One region of the Bacillus sp. UNC322MFChir4.1 genome, then DNA from elsewhere that is predicted to be linked to it. Evidence: riboswitches for the same ligand, from Rfam matches in the RefSeq annotation. Region 1 holds a riboswitch; the other holds the start of a gene.
What was found. A riboswitch is a leader RNA that binds a small molecule or an ion and turns the genes downstream of it on or off. The one in region 1 is predicted to bind thiamine pyrophosphate.

Region 1 (7,663 bases):
CGCTTATTATGTGACCCGTATCATTACCCGGCCAATTAATAGTTTAGTTGATACAGCAGCAGGCATATCAGCTGGTAATTTATCCTTAAGAGCTAAAGCAGTAGGTGATGATGAAGTTGGAAAACTTGCACAGGCTTTTAATGAAATGGCTGACAATCTGATTAGTTCTAGGACTGCAGTAGAGAAATTATTGAAGGAACTTCAAGAAAAGGATGCCCTTCGAGATACGTTGATTTTGAAACTACTATCCGCTCATGAGGAGGAGAGAAAAAGAATTTCTCGTGAACTTCATGATGAAACAAGCCAAGCCCTAACTTTTTTAATGGTTACAATGCGTATTTTGGCTAATGAAGCTAAAGATGACGAGCAACTGGAGCTACTTCATGCAAGTCGAGAGACAGCAGCCGGTATTTTACGAGAAATTAGAGATTTAGCAGTAGAATTAAGGCCACCGATCCTTGATGATATGGGATTAATTCCTGCATTAAGGAAATACGTAAGAAAGTTTGAAGAAAAATGCGCTCTTACGGTAACTCTACACGTTCCTGATGATGACGCCTTCGTCATAGATAGTCATATTGCTGTAGCACTATACCGAATTGTTCAAGAAAGTCTTACCAATGTAGTGAAACATACAGTAGCGACTGAGATTACGATTAATATGGAGATAAGAGATTGTTCGATCTTGTTGAACATCCATGATAACGGTCACGGTATAAATGAGGATGATTTTGAAAAAGCTCGCCAGCAAAATCGAATCGGAATATATGGAATGAAGGAAAGAGCAGAATTATTAGGAGGTTCATTTTTGATTAGAACTCACAATAACGGTGGAACGGAAGTTAGTGTGTCTATCCCATTAAAACAGAGAGAAGGGGATCAAGATGGAAAAGACAATCAGCATAATGTTAGTTGATGACCACGCTTTGATGAGAGCTGGTTTAAAACTATTATTACAAAAAAGGCCATCATTAAAGGTTGTAGGTGAAGCTGCTGATGGATTTGAAGCACTAAGGCTTTACGACAATTTAAGGCCCGATATTTTGATATTAGATATATCTTTGCCACGCATAGATGGAATTCAAGTTTTAACAGAAATTAAATTACGCTATGAACAAGCGAAAGTCATCGTGCTTACCATGCATGAAGATGAGGATTATATAACATCAATCATGAACGCGGGAGCTTCAGGTTACGTCCCTAAAGCGGCTGTCGATGAAGAATTATACAATGCGATTGATTCTGTTATGGATGGGTACATATACCTCCGTCCAAAGGAAATTTCAACTATGTTAAAAAAAATGCAAAACGAAACGGATTCTCGAAATCCATATGTAATTTTAAGTCCACGTGAACGAGAGGTATTGAAATTTCTTGTTCAAGGTTTTTCAATGTCTGAAATCGCTGGGGAATTAACGATCAGTATAAAAACGGTTGATACCCATAAGACGAGAATGTTGAACAAACTTAATCTTTCTAAGAAAAGTGAACTTGTTCAATATGCCATAAAGTATAATTTAATACATATAATATGACGGGATAATGCTTGTTATAAAAGATTTTTTTCTTTCGCTGATTTGAAACAACACAAAAATCCCACTTTAGAAAAATGGGATTTTTGTTTCGTTATATTATAGTTATTTCCGAAATACTTAGAGACTCTAAAGATTGCTGATTAAGCAATCTTTTTTTTGCTTGTATTTATACTCGCGCTCATAAATAAGCGCGGTGCTGTTGTAAATAAAACGACAAGTAGAACCGCACACATTGCGAAAGAACCAATCATTGTGATGCCGTTAAAGATAAAGGAATATAAAACAGCTGATTGTCCTTTTGGTGCATATTGTCCAAAGAAAATAAAGCCAGCAATGAAGTGCCAAAAATAACGAGCTAGGCTACCAATAAACGCAGCGATAATGACATACATGATTGCTTTTGCTTTTTGTTTATTAGCAATTGCTTGTTGAATTGGTGCATGAAATAATCCAGAAAAGCCAATAAAGGCAAAGGCGATGAAGTATTCAATAAACGCTTGTACCGGCGTAAAAATAGATGCATCTCCTGCGACAATTTGTAATAATCCCCAAACGAGACCACTTAAGAAACTCGCTTTAAATCCCCAGCGGTAAGCAACAATAAAAATTGGAATCATCGCAAACGAGATAGAACCGCCTGTTGGAAGTTTAATAGATAATGGCAAAATGTCGATGACTAACGCAAATGCTGCAAGAATCGCCGCCTCTATCATCGCTTGTAAATTTGTATTACGCATGTAAAAATCCCCCTACATCCAAGTTACAAAAGAAGAATCTTTATCATAGGGGGATGAAAATACACAAATTGAAAATCACTACTTATGTATATATGTTTGCACAATTCCTACGTTAGCATTAACTAACAGGTTCTAAGGGTCGGAACAAAGTGTTCCCTCTCAGCGACGTGGCTCCCCCTGTGACAACGAGATTCTTAGATTGTTACTACCATTGTAATAACAATGGATAAGAATGGCAAATTTAATTTATATATAAGTTGAAATAAAAACCCCTTTCTTTTTAGGGAGGGGCGACTGGCCATGCATAACAACGATTTTTATGTTAAATAAGATGGAATTGTACAAAAAATAGTAATAAATTCACGGTATATTGTATAGTGTTTTTTCAGAGAGTCATGTTATAATTGGTATTGATAATAATTATCGTTATCTTTTGAGGGGGATAATTTATGAACTTAGTTGATATGAGTATAGATGAAAAAGTACGTGTAAAAGATTTACAATCTCTTGATAAATTGTTAAAACGCCGTTTGGCTTCATTTGGATTTTCTGAGGGCTGCGAGCTTTGTTTAAAACAAAAGGCAATGCTTAATGGTCCATGTACATTAGAATGCCGTGGACAATTAATCTCTATTCGTCATTGTGATGCGAAAATGATAAAGGTGGAATTAGCGTGAACAAGGTTGCTTTGCTAGGAAATCCGAATACGGGAAAAACATCATTGTTTAATGCGCTTACTGGTTCTTATGAATACGTTGGGAACTGGAGCGGAGTAACCGTAGAAAAAAAGATTGGTAAGTTAAAAGATAAGCAAGGAATGTTAATAGATTTACCAGGTATATACGATTTAAATCCTGTATCCCGTGATGAGGGAGTTGTTACACAATTTTTATTAACAGAAGAATTTCATCATATGTTAAATATTGTGGACTCTTCTCAATTTGAACGTAATATGCATTTAACATTACAATTGTTAGAATTCGGAAAACCGCTTTCTATCGGTTTAAATATGATTGATGTGGCAAAACAACGCGGGATTACGATTGATGTTAAGAAGCTATCTGAAACGCTAGGTGTAACAGTTATTCCTGTTATCGCAAGAAGTGGAAAAGGATGCGAGGAGTTATTAGCTGCTCTTCATAAAGGCGATAAGGCGGGGCAGAAACCGTTTGTTCTTTCATATGGTAAAGCGGTCGAGACAGGAATCCAGCGCGTTATGGAGAAATTGCAGCGCGAAAATGATGAGCATGCAAGATGGCTTGCGCTTCAATTTTTAGGAAATAACGAAGTGGTAGAGAAAGAAATTGCCAAGTCGCATGTATATAACGAACTTGTAGCAATTCGCTCTGCAGTAGAAGAAGAATTAGATGTTACGCTAGAACAGCATATATACGGAGTACGTGCAGCGTATATTGAAAAGTTGAAAACAAGTGTGATTCGTAATGAAAAAGAAGGAAGTATTCCTTTTTCGGAAAGAATTGATAAATTAATTACGCATAAAATTTTGGGACTACCAATCTTTTTAGGAATCATGTTTTTAATTTTTCAAGTTACGTTTTCGTGGATTGGAACGCCTTTATCGGATCAATTTGATGCGTTTGTTGGCGGGCCATTTACAGATTGGGTAACAGCAGGACTTACGAATATTGGTGCGTCTGAGTTTATTCAAGCGCTCGTTACAGATGGAATTATTGCAGGAGTTGGTGCGGTATTAGTATTCGTGCCGCAAATTTTCGTATTGTTCTTCTTCATTTCATTACTAGAAGATTCCGGATATATGGCGCGTATTGCCGTTGTAATGGATCGTGTGATGGAGTTTTTTGGACTAAACGGAAAAGCGTTTATTCCTATGATTATCGGTTTTGGTTGTAATGTACCAGGCATTATGGCTGCGAGGACGATTGAACAGGAGAAAGAGAGGCTGCTTACGATTTTAGTGACACCGTTTATGTCATGCTCAGCCCGTTTACCTGTATATGCACTATTTGCAGGGGTCTTTTTCCCGAATAGTCAAGCAGCTGTTGTATTTTCTTTATATCTCATTGGTATTATTCTGGCATTACTTGTTACAAAAATTATGTCTATTACGGTTTTAAAAGAAGAGAAGTCTATTTTTGTCATTGAACTTCCGCCTTACCGTGTGCCGCAACTAAAAACGTTATGGCGCAGTACGTGGGAAAAAGGAAAAGGATTTGTACGTAAAGCAGGTACATTTATCTTTGGTGGTTCTGTTGTAATTTGGTTATTAAATTATGCTGGGCCATCTGGACTCGATGTAGGGATGGGAGATAGTTTCTTAGCGATGATCGGTGGATTATTTGCTCCAATTCTTGCGCCGCTTGGTTTTGGAACATGGCAAGCAGCTGCATCTCTGTTAACAGGATTTTTAGCAAAAGAAGTTGTTGTTTCTACAATGGCAATTATTTATTCTGTGAAAGAAGATGTATTAGGAAACGTAATCGGTACGCATTTCACAACATTATCAGCATATTCGTTTATGTTCTTTATTTTACTGTATGTACCATGTTTAGCGACAGTTGCGGTTATTCGCCGTGAAACAGGATCTCTAAAGTGGACGATTTTCTCTGTTGTGTATCCACTTGTGGTTGCATACGTATTAACACTAGTAATATACCAAGTTGGATCCATGCTCGGATTCTAAAAGGAGATGTATCATAATGATAGTCAATATTGTAATTGGAGCTGTCATTTTTGGATATGCAGGATATACGCTAATGAACTTCGTAAAGCGAAGCAAAAAAGGGAAATGTGCAGCATGTTCTCTGAATAAATCATGTCAGTCAAAGGTTTGTAGTCCGAATATGGAACAAGTTGTGAATAAGTAGAAAAAAGCTTTGCGGATCTCGCAAAGCTTTTTTAATATATTTTTTATAAGTTATGATGGGAATGTCATATTATCGCTTGTATATTTGCAAAACAAGATGTGAGTGCACTTTATTTTTGATATAATGTATACATAGGTTTAAAGAATGAATATTCTTACTGTAAAGGAAGATTTTTAGGTTTTCCGAGTACTGAATTTGAAATATGAAGCAATTTATTAGGAGGAATTAGAATGTCTGTATTTAAGCGATTAAGAGATTTAACGATGTCAAATGTATATTCATTAATTGAAAAAGCGGAAGATCCAGTTAAAATGACGGATCAGTATTTACGTGATATGCAAGAGGATGTACAAGAAGCTGAGAAAAGTGTAGCAGCACAAATTGCACTTGAGAAAAAATTTAAATTGTTGTTTGAAGAGCAAGAAGCACTTGTAAAGAAACGTGAAGAACAAGCGCATATGGCTGTTCAAGCAAATAACATTGATCTTGCACGTCGTGCTTTAGAAGAAAAGCAAACTGCAGAACAAAAAATGAACGAATATAAAGCGAGCTATGAGCAAAATAAAGCTGCTGCAGATAATCTTCGCATGAAATTAGAAGAGATGCGTAAGCAATTAACAGAATTAAAAAATAAACGTGAAACGCTTGTAGCGCGTGTAAACGCAGCGAAAGCACAAAAGAATATTAATCAGGCAATGTCTGGTTTTGATGCGAATACAGCAAAAGCAGGTTTAAGCCGCATGGAAGAAAAAGCTCTTCAATTAGAAGCGGAAGCAGAAGCGAGCGGAGAAATTTATAAAAAAGAAAAATCATTAGATGATGAATTTGCGAGCTTAAACAAAAACTCAGTTGTAGATGATGAATTAGCTCGTATTATGAAGCAGTACGAGAAATAATCTATATGAAATACAAGTTAAAAAACTGACATGAAAACCGTTTTCTTTTTAAGGTGGGCGAGAGTAACTAGCCGTGCGTAGAAGCGGTCAGGGCCTTTTCCTGCCACTTGCAAAGTTTCAAACAAAGGGAGAAAGCGAGAGCAGGTTATGCTGCACTGCTGCATAGCTGCGATTTATATGTTAGGAATAGAAAATAGACAAGAGAACCGACATGTGATAGAAGGAAGTCATGTCGGTTTTCTATTATTTTTTCAGAGGTGGTTCTTTAATGACAGGGATAAATATTTTAGCCATGCTCGTATGGACTGGCGCAGGTGCTCTTCTTTTATTTATACTAATGTGGATTGATTCACTTTTTACTAAATATAAAGATTTAGAAGAAATTAAAAAAGGAAATATGGCGGTTACGACACGCTTTGCGATGAAGTTGTTTGCGCAAGGATATATTTTATCGCAGTCGATTGCAAAATCAAACGATCTATGGCAAGCATTACTTACATCAGCGATCTCTTTTGTAATTTTATTAGTTGTAGAAATGTTTGTTGAACTTGTTTTGCGAAAAACAGTTAATTTAGATTTAGATGAGGGAACGAAGCAAGGGTTTGTGGCGCATGCTGTATTAGCAGGTTCGTTGCACATTGTCGGTGCCCTTATTTTATCAGCATGTCTATAACGAGAAAAGGATGGGTAGGTCAATGAGTTTATTTAAACGTATTAAAAATATAATAAAAAGTCCGGAACCTGCTAAACCTGAGAAGACGGTACTCACGTTAGCCCCTGGGGACATGATTGAAGTTTCATTAGTCATGTATGAAGTGATTGGAAAAACAAGCATGCACTCTCGAAATGAAATGATTTTAACATTACAAGATGGAAGAACCATTCGGTATTTAAAAATTGAAAATCGTGAAAATACGTATTATAAACTATATGCGCCTATTGATGGACGATTAGATTCAATCGATGAAATTCCAACGACAATTGAAATGGACGATATTAAATATCATCTGGAAGAGCGATATGACGGGCGTGTTGTCGTCATGGGGAAAACACCATTTGCAGTATCTGATGAACAATACGTATGGGAGTTCCAATCGGATAATCGAAAGCTGCTTCGCGTTGAGTGGCAAGATGGACGTACAATGATGTATGAAGGAGAATCAATCCTTTCAGCTGATGTACAAATTATAAGAGCAACGTAAGGGGGGGCACAATCATGTCAAACCGATTGTTTTCCATGATTAAATCGTTCGCAATCCCTATACTTGCTATTGTTATGTTACTTGGAATTGCAGGTTTTGCTTTATCGGGATGTCAAAATGAAAAGTCGATTCAAGATCGTTACCCGTTGGAATCAGTTGCGAGAGACGGTAAGCAAGAATCTTATGTATACCGGGCTGCCAATAAATCAGTTCCTCAAGTTGCTAAAGAATTAATTGACGAACAGGAACCAAAACAAGCGTCTAAAGAAGACGAAAATCAGATGTTCCTTGTGTATTCTGATAAAATCTATAACCTTCAGAAGGATAAAGAGAAGCCATCTGACACATTAATTGAAATCAGCAATAAAGAGTTTGTCCGTCAAAATTATCAGCCATCCTTTTTAGAAGGATATATTTTGGCAAGTATATTAAATGATATATTCGATT
Region 2 (7,663 bases), on a different contig from region 1:
TAAAATGAAACAAATATGGCGTATTTATACGACAGACATACGGAATGTAGCAAGGCACTGGGCTGCAATTGTTATCATCATAGGGCTTACGATTTTACCATCGCTCTATGCATGGTTTAATATTGAGGCCTCGTGGGACCCTTATGGAAGTACGAAAGATGTTCCTATCGCAATATCTAATGAAGACAAAGGTTCAAATTTACGAGGGAAAGACATTAATATAGGGGAAGAAGTCGTGAATTCCCTAAAAAACAATAAAAACCTCGGTTGGAAGTTTGTTGATAAAAAGGAAGCAATACATGGCGTGAAGCATGGCGAATATTATGCAAGTATTACCATTCCGAAAGACTTCTCAGAAAAAATTGCAACGGTATTAGATGATAATCCGCAAAAACCAGAAATTCAATATTATGTGAATGAAAAGGTAAATGCCATTGCACCAAAGATTACTTCAAAAGGCGCGTCCGGTATTGTTGAGGAAATAGGCAAAAACTTTGTCAAAACCGCAAATGGTGAGATTTTTAAAATCTTTAATGAACTTGGAATTGATCTAGAAACAAACTTACCAAGTATCGAAAAAGTAAAGGATCTCGTTTTCAAATTAGAAACGCAAATGCCAGAAATCAATAAAGTGGTAGATACAGCATTAACGGATGCTGGCACGGCGCAAGATCTTGTCAAAACAGCACAAGATACGATGCCAAAGGTTGAAAGTATCATTCATGATAGCCAGCAACTAACGAAAGATTTAGATTCGTTCTTTGCCGCAAATGATCAAACGCTGGATGAGGCACCAGCAGCTATTAAGAGAGACTTAACGTATGCGAAAAAAGCTGCTGATGGTACGGCGCAGATTACGGATTTATTAAAAGATCCATCGATGAATATAAATAAGGAAACGCTGAAAGAGAAAATTAAATCTGCGCAAAATACAGCAAATACAATAAAGGAAGTTTCGCAAAAGATTTCTGGTTATACAAATAAGGCAAGAGAAGAACTAAATAAAGTTGATCCGGCAAAGGTCAAGGAAAGTGTCGAAGGAATAGAGAAATTATCTGCATTTGGTATTGAACAAACTGAGTTACTCATGAAAATTGTGCAAAATTCTAACATTCCTCAAAAAGATGAGCTTATGAGTAACCTAACTGTCCTTAAGGAAGGGCTTACTACAATTAACGTAGATGCAAAAAAGGCAGTAGAAGCAGCGAATGATCCCGACAAGAATAAACGGACCATTGAAAATAATTTAAATCACATTGGTAGTGCAGCAAAACAGGTTGAAGGACTTACAGATAGTTTTATTAATGATACAAATAAAGCAATAAATATCATTGATAACGGTGTAGGTGATAAAGGAATTTTAGAGCCGATGAAACAAGGGCTATACGATGCTCAATCACAGTTTCAAAAGGGCATTAATTTGATAGATGACATTATTCCAGTGTTAAATGATGTAGATAAGCTTGCTGGTCATGCCGGAAAAACAACAAATATTCCTGATACTGTAGCGAATTTAAATGATGCAAAAGCAAAAATGCAAAAGGGAATTAATGCAACTAATAAGGCGCTTGATTTCATTAATAGCGGGAAACTACCATCAAAAGATGATATAGATGGTATAAATGCAGCTGCTAAAGATGCATCCAGCACATTAGGTGATATCTTAGCACGATATGACTCTGAAATTGTCCCAAGTTTCAACGATGCAATTGCTAAAACGAAAAAAATAAACAAAGATGCAGCGGATGTTTTAAATACAGCGAATCAAAGTCTACCTAATGTCAAAAAACTACTAGAAGATGCATCAAAAGGATTAACTGTTGGCAAAGAAGAAGCTGAAAAAATAAAAGCAGAGCTTCCTGAAGCTGAGAAGAAAATTAAAGAAATTGCTAATAAAATTCGCGAATTTGAATCAGAAGAAGATTTAAAAGACATCATTCGTCTATTAAAGCATGATGTAGAAAAACAAAGTGATTATTTCGCAAATCCAGTAAACTTAAAAGAGAATAAATTATACCCACTTCCAAACTACGGTTCAGCAATGTCACCGTTCTACACAGTGTTAGCATTATGGGTAGGGGCATTGCTCATGGTGTCATTATTAACAGTAGAAGTACATGAGGAAGATGCGGAATATAAAAGTTATCACATTTACTTCGGCCGTTTCTTAACATTCTTAACGATCGGTCTTGCTCAGGCATTTATCGTAGCGATGGGAGATATGTTCTTATTAGGCACGTATGTGGTTGATAAATTCTGGTTTGTCCTATTTAGCATGTTAATTGCTGGAGTGTTCGTTTGTATTGTATACTCACTTGTTTCTGTATTTGGAAACATCGGTAAATCCATGGCAATCGTGTTACTTGTATTACAAGTTGCTGGTTCAGGTGGAACATTCCCAATTCAAATGACGCCGAAGTTCTTCCAAATGCTATATCCATTCCTGCCGTTCACGTATGCAATTCGTATTATTCGTGAGACAGTAGGCGGTATGCTTTGGGATATTGTCTGGAAAGATCTTCTCGTATTATGTTTATGGGTAGGTGTAATGCTTATTATTGCACTAGTATTGAAAAAGCCAATTAATAAGTCGAGCGAAAAGTTTGTAGAAAATGCAAAAGGAAGTAAGATAATTCATTAATAATAAAGGTTCCTGCCGGTGGGTAGGAACCTTTTGTTTATGAGGAGCGTTGAGTATGTCGAACATCGTCGAAGAGTCTTTATATCATGTCGAAGCGCTGATATATTATAAAAAGTGGTCGATATATTATAAAAAGCGCCGATATATTGTAAAAGTCGCTGATATATTGAAAAAAGCGCCGATATATTAGCAGGCATGAAAAAAAAGAGTTGGTAAACCAACTCCTTTAATCAAACTTCAATTTCTTTAATGCTTCTGCTAATGCATTATTCAGAGGTTCTTCCTGCTGTTGTTGCTGTTTCATGTATTTTTGAACAGCACGTTTATCTGCTTTGTTACCTGATTCTTTTTTACGACGGTCTTGGAATGAAGAAAGTTTCTCGCGATAGCCGCATTTACATGCGAAGATTTGGCCTTCTCCTTCACCGCGAAGTTCTAGTTTTTTCTTACATTGCGGGCAGCGTGCGTTTGTCGCGCGGGATACATTTTTGCGATGACCACATTCACGATCTTGGCATACAAGCATTTTTCCTTTTTTGCCGTTTACTTCTAGCATTGGTTTGCCGCAGTCTGGGCAAGTTTTTGTGGAAATGTTGTCGTGCTTATATTTTTTATCGCTCGATTTAATTTCAGAAACAATTTCTTTTGTGTAGTTTTTCATTTCAGAAATAAATACTTCTTTTTTCAACTTGCCTTTCGCGATAGCCTCAAGTTTTTGTTCCCACTCAGCAGTTAGCGTAGGTGATTTTAATTCTTCTGGTACTAAATCTAGTAATTGACGGCCTTTTGATGTAATGTGAATGTCTTTGCCGCGTTTTTCAATTAAGAATGAATTGAACAATTTATCAATAATGTCGGCGCGTGTCGCAACTGTACCTAGTCCGCCCGTTGACTTTAATGTATTAGCAAGCTGTTTGTTTTGCGTATCCATATACTTTGTTGGATTTTCCATAGCCGAAAGTAATGTTGCTTCATTAAAACGCGCAGGTGGCTTTGTTTGACCAGATGTCCCTGCAATTAGTTTCACGTTTAATGCATCGCCTTTTTCGATGCGAGGTAAGATTTGTTCTTTTAAATCGTCCACTGCATCGTCATCTTCAAAGCGATTTTCATAAACTTCTTTCCAGCCGGAATTCATAATTGTTTTGCCGCGTGCGACAAAGTTTTCATCACCGATTTTAGCGCGTAACGTTAGTTGCTCGTATTCAAAAGCAGGGAATAAAACTGCTAAGAAACGTTTGACAACTAAATCATAAATTTTGCGCTCTTTATCTGTGAAAGCTGAGAAGTTTACATAGCTTTCTGTTGGAATGATTGCATGGTGATCACTTACTTTACTATCATCAACAAAAGATTTGGAAGCTTTGATTGGTTTCGTTAAAACTTTATTAGCTAAAGAACGATACTCACCTATTCCGCAAGCTTTCAGACGTTCTGGAAGTGTTCCAACGATGTCAGATGAGATATAACGTGAATCTGTCCGCGGATATGTTAATACTTTGTGCTGTTCATACAGTTTCTGCATAATATTTAACGTTTCTTTTGCGGAATAACCAAAGATTTTATTTGCATCACGTTGTAATTCTGTTAAGTCGTAAAGACCAGGAGCAAATGACTTCTTAGCTTTTTTCTCAATTTCAACTACAGTCGCATTTTGGTTTCCTAATTTTTTTACAATCGCATCAATTTTTTCTTTATCAAAGCTGCGGCTATTGCCTTTCGCATCTTGCCAAGTGAGCTTTAATCTCTCTGTTGTTTGTGCTTCAATGCCATAGTATGTTTGTGCTTTGAAGTTTTTAATTTCATCTTCACGTCCTGCGATAATTGCTACAGTAGGTGTTTGAACACGACCGCAATTTAATTGTGCATTGAATCTTGTAGTTAATGCACGTGTTGCGTTAAGACCGATATACCAGTCAGCTTCCGAACGGGCAACAGCTGAAGCATATAAATTGTCGTATGCTTTACCAGGTTTCAAGTTTGCAAAACCATCTTTAATCGCTTTATCGGTAACAGATGAAATCCATAGACGTTTAATCGGTTTATTAATTCTCACTTTATCAATAATCCAACGAGCTACTAATTCTCCTTCGCGACCAGCGTCTGTAGCTACGATGATTTCATTTACATCATTTCTAGTCAATTGACTTTTCACAGCATTAAATTGCTTGCCAGTTTGCTTAATCACCGTTAATTTTAAACGTTCCGGAAGCATTGGAAGATCTTCAAGATTCCACTTTTTATACTTCACATCATAACTTTCAGGATCTGCTAATGTAACGAGATGCCCTAAAGCCCATGTAACAATATATTTACTTCCTTCAATGTAACCATTTCCTTTTTTATCGCACTTCAATACACGCGCAATATCACGTGCAACAGAAGGTTTTTCAGCAATTACAACACTTTTTGCCATATTTCAAACATCCTTTCAATTTCCGTAAGTTAACTATAGCATACATCCCTTTCGGATTCAGTTATTCCGAAGATTCGTATCCGTTGTTATGAAATATAAGTGTTCCATTTTTAACTAGCTTCAGAAATGCCTTAAACACCGCCTGTGACCGCTCTAATACATGGCCAGTTACTCTCGCCATCCTAAAAAAAGGGGTCTTTTATGTTTTTTCTTTATGTAAAATTTCGGCAAGGAAAATAAAATATACCCAGCACTCGCTGTCTCCCTTTGTTTTAAACGTTGCCGTGGTAGGAACAGGTCCTGACCGCTCAAATACACGGCCAGTTGCTCTCGCCCATCTAAAAAAGGGGTTTTTACATCTTTTTTCAACTTGTTATTTCAACAGAATCAGAGTAGACTCTGAAGTAAATGAATAAGAAAACACATGGGAGTTTGCGGATGCAAACTGAGAGTACGGCTACTCCGTCGTTGACCATTTGAACCTGTTGGATAATGCCAGCGTAGGGAGAGTGTAAGAGCACATTATGAAGACACTTTGCATGCGCAAAAGTGTCTTTTTTGCTATATCTCCCATTATAAAAAAGGAGAGATACATATGAAAATGAAAGAAATTGCCCAAGTAGTTGAGACAGTACGAGAAAGAAATCCGCTCGTTCATAATATTACAAATGTCGTCGTGACAAATTTTACTGCCAATGGATTACTGGCATTAGGTGCATCGCCTGTGATGGCATACGCAAAAGAAGAAGTAGCTGAAATGGCAAGTATTGCGGGAGCACTCGTTTTAAATATGGGGACACTTCGCCAAGAAGAAGTAGAGGCGATGCTTATTGCTGGAAAGTCAGCAAATAATCATAATGTACCAATTATATTTGATCCCGTCGGTGCTGGGGCAACTTCGTATCGAACAGAAGTGGCAAGGTATATTCCAAGTGAAGTAAAGCTAGCAATCATCCGTGGCAATGCAGCAGAGGTTGCAAATGTTATTGATGAGAGTTGGGAGATTAAAGGGGTTGATGCAGGGGGAGGAAATGGTGATGTTGTTTCCGTTGCGAAACAAGCAGCAAGGCAGCTACGTAACATTATCGTTATTACTGGAAAAGAAGATGTTATAACTGATGGGGAAAGAACGTTTATTCTTCGTAATGGTCATCCTATTTTAACGAAAGTAACAGGAACAGGGTGTTTATTAACATCTGTTATCGGAGCGTTTACGGCAGTTGAAAAAGATTACGTAAAAGCAGCTGTTGCGGCGGTAGCATTTTACGGTGTAGCGGCAGAAATTGCGGCAAGTAAAACAGCTAAGCAAGGACCGGGAAGTTTCCAAATTGAATTTCTAAATCAGTTAGCAAACGTTACTGCAGAAGACGTTGAACGATATGGAAATGTTGAAGAGGTTTGATAAGGAAGGATGAGAGAAATGGCACGGATTGATAAACAACGTATGTCTGAGTTACTACAAGTGTATTTTATTATGGGAAGTAATAATTGCAGCAAAGATCCATTACAAGTTATGAAAGAAGCTCTTGATGGCGGAGTTACCCTTTTTCAGTATCGTGAAAAAGGTGACGGAGCATTAACGGAAGAAAACCAGTATACATTTGCAGGGCAGCTACAATCATTATGTAAAAAGTATCATGTTCCATTCATCGTAAATGATGATGTGGAATTAGCAATAGCGTTAGATGCAGATGGTGTTCATGTTGGGCAAGATGATGAAAACATTCAGATCGTACGTGGAAAAATGGGCGATAAAATCATTGGTGTATCCGCTCATACAATAGAAGAAGCTCGTTTTGCGATTGAAAATGGTGCCGATTATTTAGGAGTAGGACCGATTTTTCAAACAAACACGAAAAAAGATGCAAAAGCGGTACAAGGAACGGCAGGATTGCGTTTTTTCCGTGAAAGTGGCATTGGAATTCCGATTGTCGGTATTGGTGGGATTACAATTGAAAATGCTGCTTCTGTCGTTGAAGCAGGGGCAGATGGTGTTTCGGTGATTTCAGCGATTAGTTTAGCGGAGTCTCCTTATAATAGTGCGAAGAAATTGGCTGAGCAAGTGAAAAAAATTTAAACAAACGTTTGATTAAAAAGAGCTAGTCCTTGTAAAGACTAGCTCTTTCTTCATTAAAACATCAGTGAAACGAGAAGCATCCCTATTCCAATTGATGTAATTGTTGCGACCAGACCTGGGATCATAAAGCTATGATTTAACACATATTTACCGATACGAGTTGTACCTGTACGGTCAAAGTTAATTGCCGCGACGATTGTTCCGTAGTTTGGAATAAAGAAATATCCGTTTACAGCTGGGAACATTGCGATCAATAGTACCGGTGAAATGCCAAGTGTTAATCCAAGTGGTATTAATGCACGTACTGTTGCAGCTTGGCTATATAACAAGATTGATAGCACGAATAGTGCAATTGCAAATAACCACGGTGCACTCGTTACGAGTCCTTGGATAGAACCTTGAATTATTTGTAAGTTACCGTTAAAGAACGTATCTCCCATCCAGGCGATACCGAAAATTGCAACAACTGCTGTTGCTCCTGCTTTAAAGACGTTACCAGATACGATGCTTTCCACATTTGGTTTACAAA

Region 2: another riboswitch for thiamine pyrophosphate. It lies ahead of thiM (hydroxyethylthiazole kinase); the one in region 1 lies ahead of thiT (energy-coupled thiamine transporter ThiT).

Annotation. Positions count from the first base shown of each region.
Region 1 covers NZ_KN050810.1:278,685-286,347, reverse strand. Annotated here, with positions in the region: gene BR72_RS20545 (sensor histidine kinase) at 1-916, shown strand, start outside; gene BR72_RS20540 (response regulator) at 885-1,535, shown strand; gene thiT (energy-coupled thiamine transporter ThiT) at 1,676-2,272, opposite strand; TPP riboswitch at 2,359-2,460, opposite strand; gene BR72_RS20530 (FeoA family protein) at 2,722-2,949, shown strand; gene feoB (ferrous iron transport protein B) at 2,946-4,934, shown strand; gene BR72_RS20520 (FeoB-associated Cys-rich membrane protein) at 4,951-5,118, shown strand; gene BR72_RS20515 (PspA/IM30 family protein) at 5,349-6,014, shown strand; gene BR72_RS20510 (DUF350 domain-containing protein) at 6,283-6,687, shown strand; gene BR72_RS20505 (DUF4178 domain-containing protein) at 6,710-7,216, shown strand; gene BR72_RS20500 (DUF4247 domain-containing protein) at 7,231-7,663, shown strand, end outside.
Region 2 covers NZ_KN050813.1:22,265-29,927, reverse strand. Annotated here, with positions in the region: gene BR72_RS23215 (YhgE/Pip domain-containing protein) at 5-2,641, shown strand; gene BR72_RS27390 (hypothetical protein) at 2,697-2,831, shown strand; gene BR72_RS23210 (DNA topoisomerase III) at 2,868-5,057, opposite strand; TPP riboswitch at 5,472-5,581, shown strand; gene thiM (hydroxyethylthiazole kinase) at 5,653-6,459, shown strand; gene thiE (thiamine phosphate synthase) at 6,478-7,134, shown strand; gene BR72_RS23195 (anaerobic C4-dicarboxylate transporter family protein) at 7,188-7,663, opposite strand, start outside.